DNA from 2 places in the Sinorhizobium sp. CB7 genome. Region 1 is predicted to be linked to the other one. Evidence: predicted binding sites of a transcription regulator. Region 1 holds the regulator's gene; the other holds the start of a gene.
The links. Region 1 encodes PhoB, which activates phosphate uptake and scavenging genes when phosphate is short. Its sites were predicted from a motif close to TGTCATNNANCTGTCAT; they were not measured.

Region 1 (5,343 bases):
CGGTGTTCATCAACTTCGCTGGTCTGCCGCGTTCGGCCGCTCTTGTCGGCGGCCTCGTGCTGACCCTCATGACGCTGCCGACGATCATCATCGCGACCCGTGCCGCCTTGCGCGCGGTGCCGCCATCGATCCGCAGCGCGGCGCTCGGGCTCGGCGCCTCCAAGATGCAGATGGTGTTCCATCATGTCCTGCCGCTCGCAATGCCCGGCATTCTGACCGGCACGATTATCGGCCTCGCCCACGCCCTTGGTGAGACGGCGCCGCTTCTGCTGATCGGCATGGTCGCCTTCGTCGCCAACTATCCGGCGACACCGCTTGAGCCTTCCACCGCGCTTCCGGTGCAGATCTACATGTGGGCGAACGAGGCGGAGCGCGCCTTCGTTGAGCGGACTTCGGGGGCGATCATCGTCTTGCTCCTGTTCCTCATTGCCATGAATATCGGAGCCATTCTCTTGCGGCGTCGCTTCGAGCGTCGCTGGTAAAAGGAGTAGATCATATGAACATGTTGTCAGAAGCTGCAGTGGAAAAAACCCTGGATCAGAAGATGAGTGCCACTCCCTACAAGATGATCGGCCAAGACGTATCGGTTTACTATGGCGAAAAGCGCGCACTTTTCGACGTCAACCTCAACATTCGCGAAAATACGGTAACGGCTCTGATCGGCCCGTCCGGTTGCGGGAAGTCGACCTTCCTGCGCACGCTGAACCGGATGAACGATACGATCGAAAATTGCCGGGTCACCGGCAAGATCACGCTGGACAGCGAGGATATCTATGATCCGGCGATCGACGTGGTCGAGCTTCGTGCGCGTGTCGGCATGGTTTTCCAGAAGCCGAACCCGTTCCCGAAGTCGATCTATGAGAACGTTTCCTACGGTCCGCGCATCCATGGCCTGACCAAGTCGAAGGCCGACATGGACCAGGTCGTTGAAACGAGCCTGCAAAGGGCCGGCCTTTGGAACGAGGTGAAAGATCGCCTCCACGAAGCGGGTACCGGTCTTTCCGGCGGTCAGCAGCAGCGCCTCTGCATCGCGCGCGCGGTTGCGGTCAGCCCGGAAGTGATTCTGATGGACGAGCCTTGCTCGGCTCTCGATCCGATCGCAACCGCCAAGGTGGAAGAGCTCATCCACGAACTGCGGGAGAACTTCACCATTGTCATCGTGACTCACTCGATGCAACAGGCGGCACGTGTCTCCCAGCGTACGGCGATGTTCCATCTTGGCAATCTGGTCGAGGAGAACGACACCGACAAGATGTTCACCAATCCTGACGACTCGCGCACCCAGGACTACATCATGGGCCGCTTCGGCTAACCCGCGAAGCGCCAAAATCGTTCAAATTCGAGGACACCATAATGGTATCGACTCACATACTTTCTGCCTACGATGACGATCTGAAGTTCCTTTCCCGCCGCATCTCGGAAATGGGGGGATTGGCAGAACAGATGGTCAGCGATTCGGTGCGTGCGCTGGTCCATGGCGATGCGGCGCTCGCCCAGAAGGTCATCTCCGACGATGTCATACTCGATCACGCGGAGCGCGAAATCGGTGATAAGGCGATCGTAACGATCGCCCGTCGTCAGCCAGTGGCGACCGACCTTCGCGAGATCATGGGTTCGATCCGTATCGCCGCCGATCTGGAGCGTGTCGGAGATCTCGGCAAGAACACGGCAAAGCGCGTCATCGCGGTTCAGGGCACCGGCGTTCCGCGCCGGCTTGCCCGTGGCCTGGAGCACCTCTCCGAGCTGGCGCTCGGGCAGCTCAAGGAAGTGCTCGATGTCTATACGACGCGTTCCGCCGACAAGGCCAAGTCGATCCGCGAGCGCGACGAGGAAATCGATGCGATGTACACGTCCCTGTTTCGCGAGCTCCTCACTTATATGATGGAGGATCCGCGCAACATCACCTCGTGCACGCATCTCCTGTTCTGCGCCAAGAACATTGAGCGCATCGGCGACCATGCGACCAATATCGCCGAGACGATCTACTACATGGCGACCGGCGCGCAGCCGGAGGGCGAGCGTCCCAAGGACGACACCGCGAACACCGTCGGTGCGGTTACGGAATAATCGTTCCGGGCCTGTGAAGGAGACGCGACCATATGATCCCGAAAGTTGCTGTCGTAGAAGACGAAGAAGCCCTGAGTGTGCTGTTGCGATATAACCTCGAGGCCGAAGGCTTCGAGGTCGACACCATCCTCAGGGGCGATGAGGCGGAAATTCGCCTTCAGGAGCGCATTCCCGACCTCCTCATCCTCGATTGGATGCTTCCCGGCGTATCCGGCATCGAACTGTGCCGCCGCCTGCGCATGCGGCCCGAGACGGAACGTCTGCCGATCATCATGCTGACGGCCCGCGGCGAGGAAAGCGAACGGGTGCGCGGCCTTTCCACCGGCGCGGACGACTACGTCGTCAAGCCGTTTTCCACGCCGGAGCTGATGGCGCGGGTGAAGGCGATGCTTCGCCGGGCCCGGCCGGAGGTGCTGTCCAGTGTGCTCAAATGCGGCGATATCGAACTTGACCGTGAAACCCATCGCGTACATCGCAAGAGCCGGGAGGTGCGCCTCGGTCCCACCGAGTTCCGCCTTCTCGAATTCCTGATGTCGTCCCCCGGCCGCGTCTTCTCCCGCTCGCAGCTTCTCGACGGCGTCTGGGGGCATGATATCTATGTTGATGAACGCACCGTGGACGTGCATGTCGGCCGCTTGCGCAAGGCACTCAATTTTTCGAACATGCAGGATGTAATCCGCACCGTTCGCGGCGCCGGCTATTCGATGGAAGCCTGAGCCGACTAAAACCTACTCCAGATGCTGAAAACGGGCCCTAGCGGCCCGTTTTGGCTTTTTTGTGGGACAAAGCAGGAGTGCAAACCGCGCATAACCTCGGGATCATGCGCTGGTGCAAGGCTTAGTCGACTAGTTGATCCGCGGCGTCCGGCGGCGCTCAGCGATAGGCTGATAGGCCAGGCGCTGGTGATAGCCGCAATAGGGCGAGGAATCGGGGGATTCGCAGCCGCAGAAGTGAAAATCTTCCTTCAGCGGATCGCCGACCGGCCATTTGCAGGTGCGTTCGGTGAGCTCCGTGAGTCCAAGGCGGCGCGAGATCGGCACGACCACGTTGGCGGCCGGCCGGAATTCGATTTCCTCGACGGCATCGAACTCGATCTCTTCCTTGAGGAGCGTCGCGCCGGCGGCTCTGGTGATCGTTCGCGTGGTGAGGCGAGAGGCGTAGTTCGGCGCGCGGGGAGCGGATGTATTGCGCTTCGGTGCCCGGGTCGCCGATGTGGTGCCACCCGCTTTGGCGCGGCCAGGCAGGCTCAGGCGATGCACCTTGCCAATGACGGCGTTTCGGCTTACGCCGCCGAGTTGCGCCGCGATCTGGCTGGCGCTTAGTCCCTCCGACCACAGTTTCTTGAGTTTTTCCACCCGCTCGTCTGTCCAGTTCATGCCCTGTCTCCGCCTGTCGCGTTGGTGATGGCAGAATCCCTCACCCTTGCCCCGGACGCCTCCGAAGCAAAAAACGCCTGAAATTTTGGTGACTAGTTCCGCCGCATGCAGTCTAGTAATTGAACTTTAACCTAGTGTGAGGCTGACTCCGTGACAAGAGTCGCCAGAATCTCGATGAATCGATTTCGGAGTTTTCCCCAACTTGCTGTCCTGACGTGTCATTTCTGCAATATAAGTTGTTGAACACGTGATGAAGTGAGACGGCTCCGTACCGCAACTGCGCAGCTCTCTGTTTTGTTGACATCGCAGTGCGAAAAGGGAATAGTGCCAACGCCGCCGAAAGGCGGCATTTTGATTTTCCGGATCTGCGTCGAATAGTGAATCCGGTCGCTCCATATAGCTCTGATCGAGGAGATATGCGCCATGGCTCAAGCCGCGCCGCTCTATGATACCTATTCTCGTGCTCCGTTGCGGTTCGAGCGAGGGGAGGGAGTGTGGCTGATCACCGAGAACGGCGAGCGCTATCTCGATTTTGGGGGCGGTGTCGCAGTCACTTCTCTTGGACACGGGCATCCGCATCTTGTTGAAGCCCTCAAGGCGCAGGCCGACAAGGTCTGGCACCTCTCCAACCTCTATGAGGTCCCGGGCCAGGAAAAGCTCGCCGCACGCCTGACCGCGGCGACCTTCGCGGACAAGGTCTTTTTCACGAATTCCGGCGCGGAAGCCCTGGAATGCGCGATCAAGACTGCACGCCGGTACCAATATTCCAGGGGCCATCCTGAAAGGTTCCACATCATCACGTTCGAAGGAGCCTTCCACGGACGCACGCTCGCGACCATCGCGGCCGGCGGACAGGAAAAGTATCTGGAAGGCTTCGGACCCAAGGCTCCTGGTTTCGATCAGGTACCCTTCGGTGATATCGACGCGGTGCGTGCCGCCATCACTGATGCAACGGCCGCTATCCTGATAGAGCCTGTTCAGGGCGAAGGCGGCATTCGTCCGGCAACGATGGAGTTCATGCGCGCACTTCGCACTCTTTGCGACGAGCGTGGGCTTCTTCTGGTCCTGGATGAAGTACAGACCGGCGTCGGCCGTACCGGCAAGCTCTTCGCCTATGAATGGTCCGGCGTTACACCTGACATCATGGCAGTCGCCAAAGGTATCGGCGGCGGTTTTCCGCTCGGTGCCTGTCTGGCGACGGCAGAGGCAGCGTCCGGCATGAAGGCGGGCACTCATGGCTCCACCTATGGCGGCAATCCGCTTGCAATGGCGGTTGGCAATGCGGTGCTGGACGTCATTCTGTCGGACGGATTCCTGGAACACGTTCGCGACGTGGCCCTTGTCTTCCGTCAGGCACTGGCATCGCTCAAGGATCGCTATCCGGACGTGATCGAGGATGTTCGGGGCGAAGGACTGATGCTCGGCATCAAGGCGGCAGTCCCTTCGGCCGATCTGTTGCAGGCCATACGCGCCGAGCACTTGCTGGCAGTTCCGGCAGGTGACAACGTTCTGCGCCTGCTGCCGCCGCTCACGACGACGGCGGACGAGGCACGGGAGGGGCTTTCCCGCATCGAGCGTGCCGCCGAACGGGTGCGCGCGGCCAAGACTAAGAAGACCGCGTGAATATCAATGCCGGCCGGCGGTTCGCCGCCGGGACATGACAGGTAAGGAACAATGGCTTCACCGAAACACTTTCTCGACCTCTCTGCAGTGGCCGCCGCCGACCTGCGCAGCATCATCGACGATGCGGTCGAGCGAAAGCAGGCCTACAAGGCGGGCACTGGCGACCGGCCGCTCGCCGGCAAGATGCTGGCGATGATTTTCGAGAAGCCTTCGACGCGTACCCGCGTCTCCTTCGATGTTGGCATGCGCCAGCTCGGCGGCGAGACGCTGTTCCTGT
Region 2 (5,343 bases), on a different contig from region 1:
GCGCCGACGAACCCCAAGAGATTCGTCCCGTATGGCCGCAGGCGGTTCTGAGCTACCCGTGAAAAACGCCGGAAGGTAAGTACGTAACAGTAACAACAGCGCAATTTTTGCGATCGTTGGCCGAAAGGCGGTGCATTCCGGACGGGAATTCCCAGGGCGCCGCCGGATGGAGCGACGCCCATGGTTTCAGGCGCTTCGCGGTTTTGACGCTCTGGAATAGAGCCAATCGAAAGCCAACACGATCACGAGGGACATGCCGACGAGGGGAAAGACGATGCCTCCGGCGATGAGGATTGCCAGCAAGCCCCTGAACACGCGCTTGTCGGACGGCATGGGCGGCACGCCGAGTGATCCTGCGGGGCGGCGCTTCCACCACATCACGCCCGCCGAAACGGCGAGGACGACGATCGCGATGCAGGCGGCCAGCAGAACGAGTTGGTTGGCGAGCCCGAATTCCTGTCCCATGTGGACGTTGATCCCCCATTCCAGCCATTTGCCGAGCGGGCCGTAATCGGCAAAGCTCATATCGAGGAGCGGCTTTCCGGAATACTGGTCGAGATGCACAACCCGCTGCCGCGCGAGATCATCGGGATAGACGGAGCCAGTATAGACGCCGGTCGGGGTCGTCGGGATATTGACGGCGTATCCGCGATGCAATCCGAGGTGGTCGAAGGTGGCGACCGCCTCATCGAGCCCGATCGGTGCTGCGCCATGACCGTGGGCGGGCGAGTGCGGAACCTGCGCCTGTTCGAGCGACCATGACGTCTTGGCAACGTGGTCGAGATGCTCGTCGGACATCGGCACGGCGACCCGCACCCCCGCCGGATAGCCGAAATTGCTGCCGTTGGCCCATTCGTTGATCTTGGCGCCCCACACGCCCGACCATGGCATGCCTGATATCGCCAGGAAGACGATGAAGAACCCGACGAAGATGCCCGTGACCGCATGCGTATCCCGCCAGAAGACACGACGCTTCGGCGTTCCACGAATGCTGAGGACACCACCGGTCTGCCGGCGCGGCCACCAGAGATAGATGCCCGTGCCGACGAGGAGAATGGACCAGCCGGCGGCAGTCTCGATCAAGGCGCGGGTGAATGGGCCGAAATATTTCAGGCTGTGCAGATAGCGGATTGTCCACATGACCGTGCCGCGGTCGGGCAGGGTCCCGAGCACCCGGCCGGAGTAGGGGTCCACATAGACCGCAAGCTTGCCCTGACTTTCCGTATTGACCGTGACCTCGGCCGATGCCGAGGGGGAGTCCGGATCGGTAAATTTGATGGCTGTCCCCGGATGCTCCGCAAGGGCTGCGGCAACCATGGCCGATGGGGTGGCCATCACGACGTTCTCCTGGACGGCGACGCGCTTCAGGTCGGAATGAACGATTGCGTCGATCTCATCCTTGAAAAGATAGAGTGCCCCGGTGACGGCGAGACTGATCATGAAGGGCAGGACCAGTAGCCCCGCATAAAAATGCCAGCGCCAAACGACGCGATAAAGGTCGAACGGGGATCGCACGGCAGTGCCGCTGCCTTCCCGTCCCATCGAAAGATCGGACATGAATATCTCCAAAATATGAAAACCTGGCCGAGGCGCGCGCCGCGCGTCGGCGATCGGAAAGTGGCGTCAGATGGAGACGGGGGGAGCTCGAGGCTCTCCGATCAGGCCCCGCAAGGCAGGTAGGAAAACATTGTTGGCTGGAAAGTGAACGTCGAGCGCGACAGGCGTCGCGATGGGAATGACACCGGTCTGCCCGTCGAGAATTGCCGGCATGGCGGTCGAGGCCAACCGGCAGAGCGTGCCGCAAGGACAATCGAGCGCCTTTTTGGCAGGCGCACCGTCATTATTCGCCGGATCGGCGGCGATTCCCGAAGAAGAGCAGAGGACATGCAGGGAATCGACCGCGGATGCCGCCACGGTCGCTTGGGCCATGCCGGAGAGGGCACCCTGCAGCAGCAACAGATAAGCGACCAGCACCGCGATGGCGCCGGCTGATACCCTATCCCGTAACAGGAGCCGCATGATCTTCATGAGCCGCTCATGACACAATCCCGCCATGATGTCACTGCGGCAGAAGCGTCCACAAGGTGGGCTTCAGAGCGACGACGGCCCATGGAAAGCATCGCTGGATCAGTCAGCCGACGACGTCTCGAAGGCCGGGTGAAAATCGAGGGTGCCGACCGGCACATCGGTCTCGAACGGCAGGACCTGGAAATATTCGGCCGGAACGTCGCGGGCGGAAAGCGCCAGCACCGGTCGGAACCCGAAACGCGAATAATAGCCGGGGTCGCCGACCAGGACGCATCCGTGCGAACCGGTCGCCCGCAATCGGGCAAGACCTTCCTCGATCAGGCGAGAGCCGATGCCTTCCTTCTGACATTGCGGAGAAACGGCGACCGGGCCCAGGCAGTGCCAGGAGGACGGCGCCTCGTTGATGATGACGGGCGAGAACATGATCTGCCCCACGATCTCGCCCTGGCGTTCTGCGATAAGCGAGAGGGTAAGGTCACCGCTTGCGCGGAGAGCCTGCGCAATCAGGCCCTCGGTGCCACTGCTGTACGGCTTGCCGGCGAAGGCCGCGCCGATCAGCCTATCGACTGCCGTAAAATCGGCTTTCTGCTCCGTGCGAATGATGATCGACAACACGCTAGCGTCCTTTTTCGCATGACTGATCATAGGCTTATCATGGACGGTTGAAGTACGACCGATTGCTTGCGTGGATGGGCAACAGGTCGGATGAGGAGCCGCGCCGCACCCGAATTTCGCCCCGCAGCTATCGGATTCGGCGAAAATGTCGCCGGACGCTTTTGTGGACCTTCTGGCATATCAAGACGTTTGAGAGGCCGCCAGCTGTCGCAGAAGTGTCATTCAAATGCGACACGATCGATGGCGATAGTGCTGTCGAAGATCTGTGCCTCGTTCGCATAGGATGATCGTTCATTTTAGCAATAGGCGTCCCTTGCGCGTTCTCGAACGCGACGCCCCGAAATCGCATTGAATTCTGCCGACGGTCCCGCCAAAGACACGAGCCAACACGATCGACATGGAGGATGTCATGCCGCTCAACAACTACGCCGTTCTCAAGGGAAGACCGATCAACAACCGACTGGCCACTGGCGCGAGCCCGCATTATCAGGTGCTCGTTTCGGAAAATGGAACGCTGCATCGCATTGCCATCAATGTGCGCTCCCAGGAGGGCAGCGAGGTCGAATATCTGGTGCGCGCGCACTTCGAGCATCCGGTGACCGATCTTCTCGCGGAACTCCCGGAGGGGCTTCACAGAACCCCGAGCAAGCCCGGCGGCGTGGCGCTCGATTTCATTCGCGGCAATCTCATGCAGCCTTGGGAGCTGCAGCCACTGCCGCTGTCGGCGGCGGGGCCTGATAACGATCTGAACGAAAAGATCGACGCCTATGCCCAGCGCGCCATGTCGGACGAGGAAGCGATGATCTACGCCTTTGGCGAGACCTGGGGACCGGAGAACGACAAGGCCGACAAATATTTCGGCTTCAAGCCCGGCCGCGGCATCCACGACATCCATTTCAATCAGGGCAATCCGCCTGGCAGGTTCGCATCCGAGAACGGGCCGTGGCAGGATGGCGGGCTGATCCTGGAATTCCCGCGCGAGAGGCAGTGGGTCGGGATCTTCCTGAAATTCCAGACGCAGGCCTGGCATTCCGACGACGGCGACGGCTCGCTCATCTTGCCGCTGGACCGCGAGCATCCAAGCCGGCCGCATACGCCCGTCGATCGCGATCGCATCCCGACATTCGATGTGCCGGACGGGCTCGTCCGCATCATCGCGGCCTATGTCAACGACGTCAAAACGCCGGAGCGCGAGACGGTCACGCTGCTCAACACCGCTGACGTGCCCGTTGAGCTTACCGGCTGGCAGATCAAGGACAAGCAGAAGAACGCGATGGCGCTTTCCGGTTCAATCGCCGCGGGTGCGGCCGCGGTCTTCGAGATGAAGAGCCCTGTCGCGCTCTCCAACAAGGGCGGCATCATCACGCTTCTGAACGCGCAGGGCCTCAAGGTGCACGGCGTCTCCTACACCAAGGACCAGGCGCGCCAGCCGGGCCGGACGATCCCGTTCCAGTCGTGATTCGAAAAGATACCTGTCAGCCGGTTGATCTTCTCACTTGAACGGGCCTCTTCCATCTGGCGGCATCGTAACGGGCTGCTCAATTCTTGAACACGGTGCACGCGCCGCCATATTTGCGGACCTCGTCGCAGACATCATCCGCCTCCGCGCGCGTTTGCCTCGAAATGCGGGCCGTGTAGCGCGGGCGGAAACCGAAGCTACGGTCGCGCTGGCGCTGGATCAGCGGCTGCTCGGTATTGAGCGGCGAGGGTAGCTTGCGCATGGCCTCGATGAAGAGGCGGCGCGCCACGGCGACCTGGAAATGTGCCGCGATCTGGGCTCCCCAGGGCGCCCAGACACCCTCCGGCTGCCAGATGGGCTCACGCAGCCGACGGCTTTCAGCAAGAGCGATGCAGCCATCCAGAAAGGACTTTTTCTCGTCGAGCTTGGCCGCTGCGACGTCCGGAGGATTGTCTTTCCAGTCCTCGACCGTATGGCCCGTGATGGCGACCACATAGCTGCGCGTCTCGTAGGGCAGGCGGCCGGAGTCCAGAAAGATCGCCAGCCCATTTTCGCCGGCATTATAGGCGGCCGCGGCCAATCCCAGGTTGCCGAAACGGTCGCGCAGCTCATCGAGATACTCGGCCGATTTCTGCAGGGCCTGCAGCGCGTCGTAACTGTTTGCAAGCCCACGCAGTTTCGCCGTCGCCGGCATGAACTGCGCTATACCCTCCGCGCCCTTGGGGCTCAGCGCATCGAGACGGAAGGTGCTTTCGCGCCAGATCAGCCGAGCGAAATAGTCCGGCGGCAGATCATGGGCATGGGCAAAATGGTCGATCGCGACGCAAAGATCGCGGTTGTAACTCTCCTTGCGGATGCAGAGTGTCTCACCCGATCCGGTCGCCGTCGGCCCGGAGGAAAGACAGACCGGTGAGGCGGCGTTTGTTTCGGGCTGGGATCTTGCCGGGAAAACGAGCGAAAGGAAGAGGCCGAGGAGGATTGCGGCCCTCACCATGGCTTTATGGACGCCGGATCGCTCTCTGCCGCGTATCATCTCCCGCTGAGCCCGTTCGAAATCGCCCGATCGTTACGCTGCCAACCCGGCCAATACCGGCACAATCCCGGTGCTGAGGCAAGGGGGTAGAAAGGCAGGATCGAGTCAGCGGTATCTGCAAGCAAGGTTTTCGAAATGAAAAAGGTAAATTTAATCAAAGGCTTGTACTTTGAACTCGGCGCAACCGGTTATGGCCCGCAGTCATGAA

Region 2: a site for PhoB is predicted at 2,849-2,865, ahead of AAE029_RS12935 (DUF2278 family protein). Genes of this name have one in related genera too.

The regions. Positions count from the first base shown of each region.
Region 1 is NZ_JAULLL010000007.1:286,394-291,736, forward strand. Features, by position in the region: gene pstA (phosphate ABC transporter permease PstA) at 1-482, shown strand, start outside; gene pstB (phosphate ABC transporter ATP-binding protein PstB) at 497-1,312, shown strand; gene phoU (phosphate signaling complex protein PhoU) at 1,354-2,067, shown strand; gene phoB (phosphate regulon transcriptional regulator PhoB) at 2,100-2,783, shown strand; gene AAE029_RS15685 (GcrA family cell cycle regulator) at 2,913-3,443, opposite strand; gene AAE029_RS15690 (aspartate aminotransferase family protein) at 3,867-5,066, shown strand; gene argF (ornithine carbamoyltransferase) at 5,118-5,343, shown strand, end outside.
Region 2 is NZ_JAULLL010000006.1:77,757-83,099, reverse strand. Features, by position in the region: gene AAE029_RS12950 (PepSY-associated TM helix domain-containing protein) at 187-1,557, opposite strand; gene AAE029_RS12945 (DUF2946 family protein) at 1,624-2,028, opposite strand; gene AAE029_RS12940 (GNAT family N-acetyltransferase) at 2,128-2,640, opposite strand; gene AAE029_RS12935 (DUF2278 family protein) at 3,053-4,102, shown strand; gene AAE029_RS12930 (lytic transglycosylase domain-containing protein) at 4,182-5,096, opposite strand.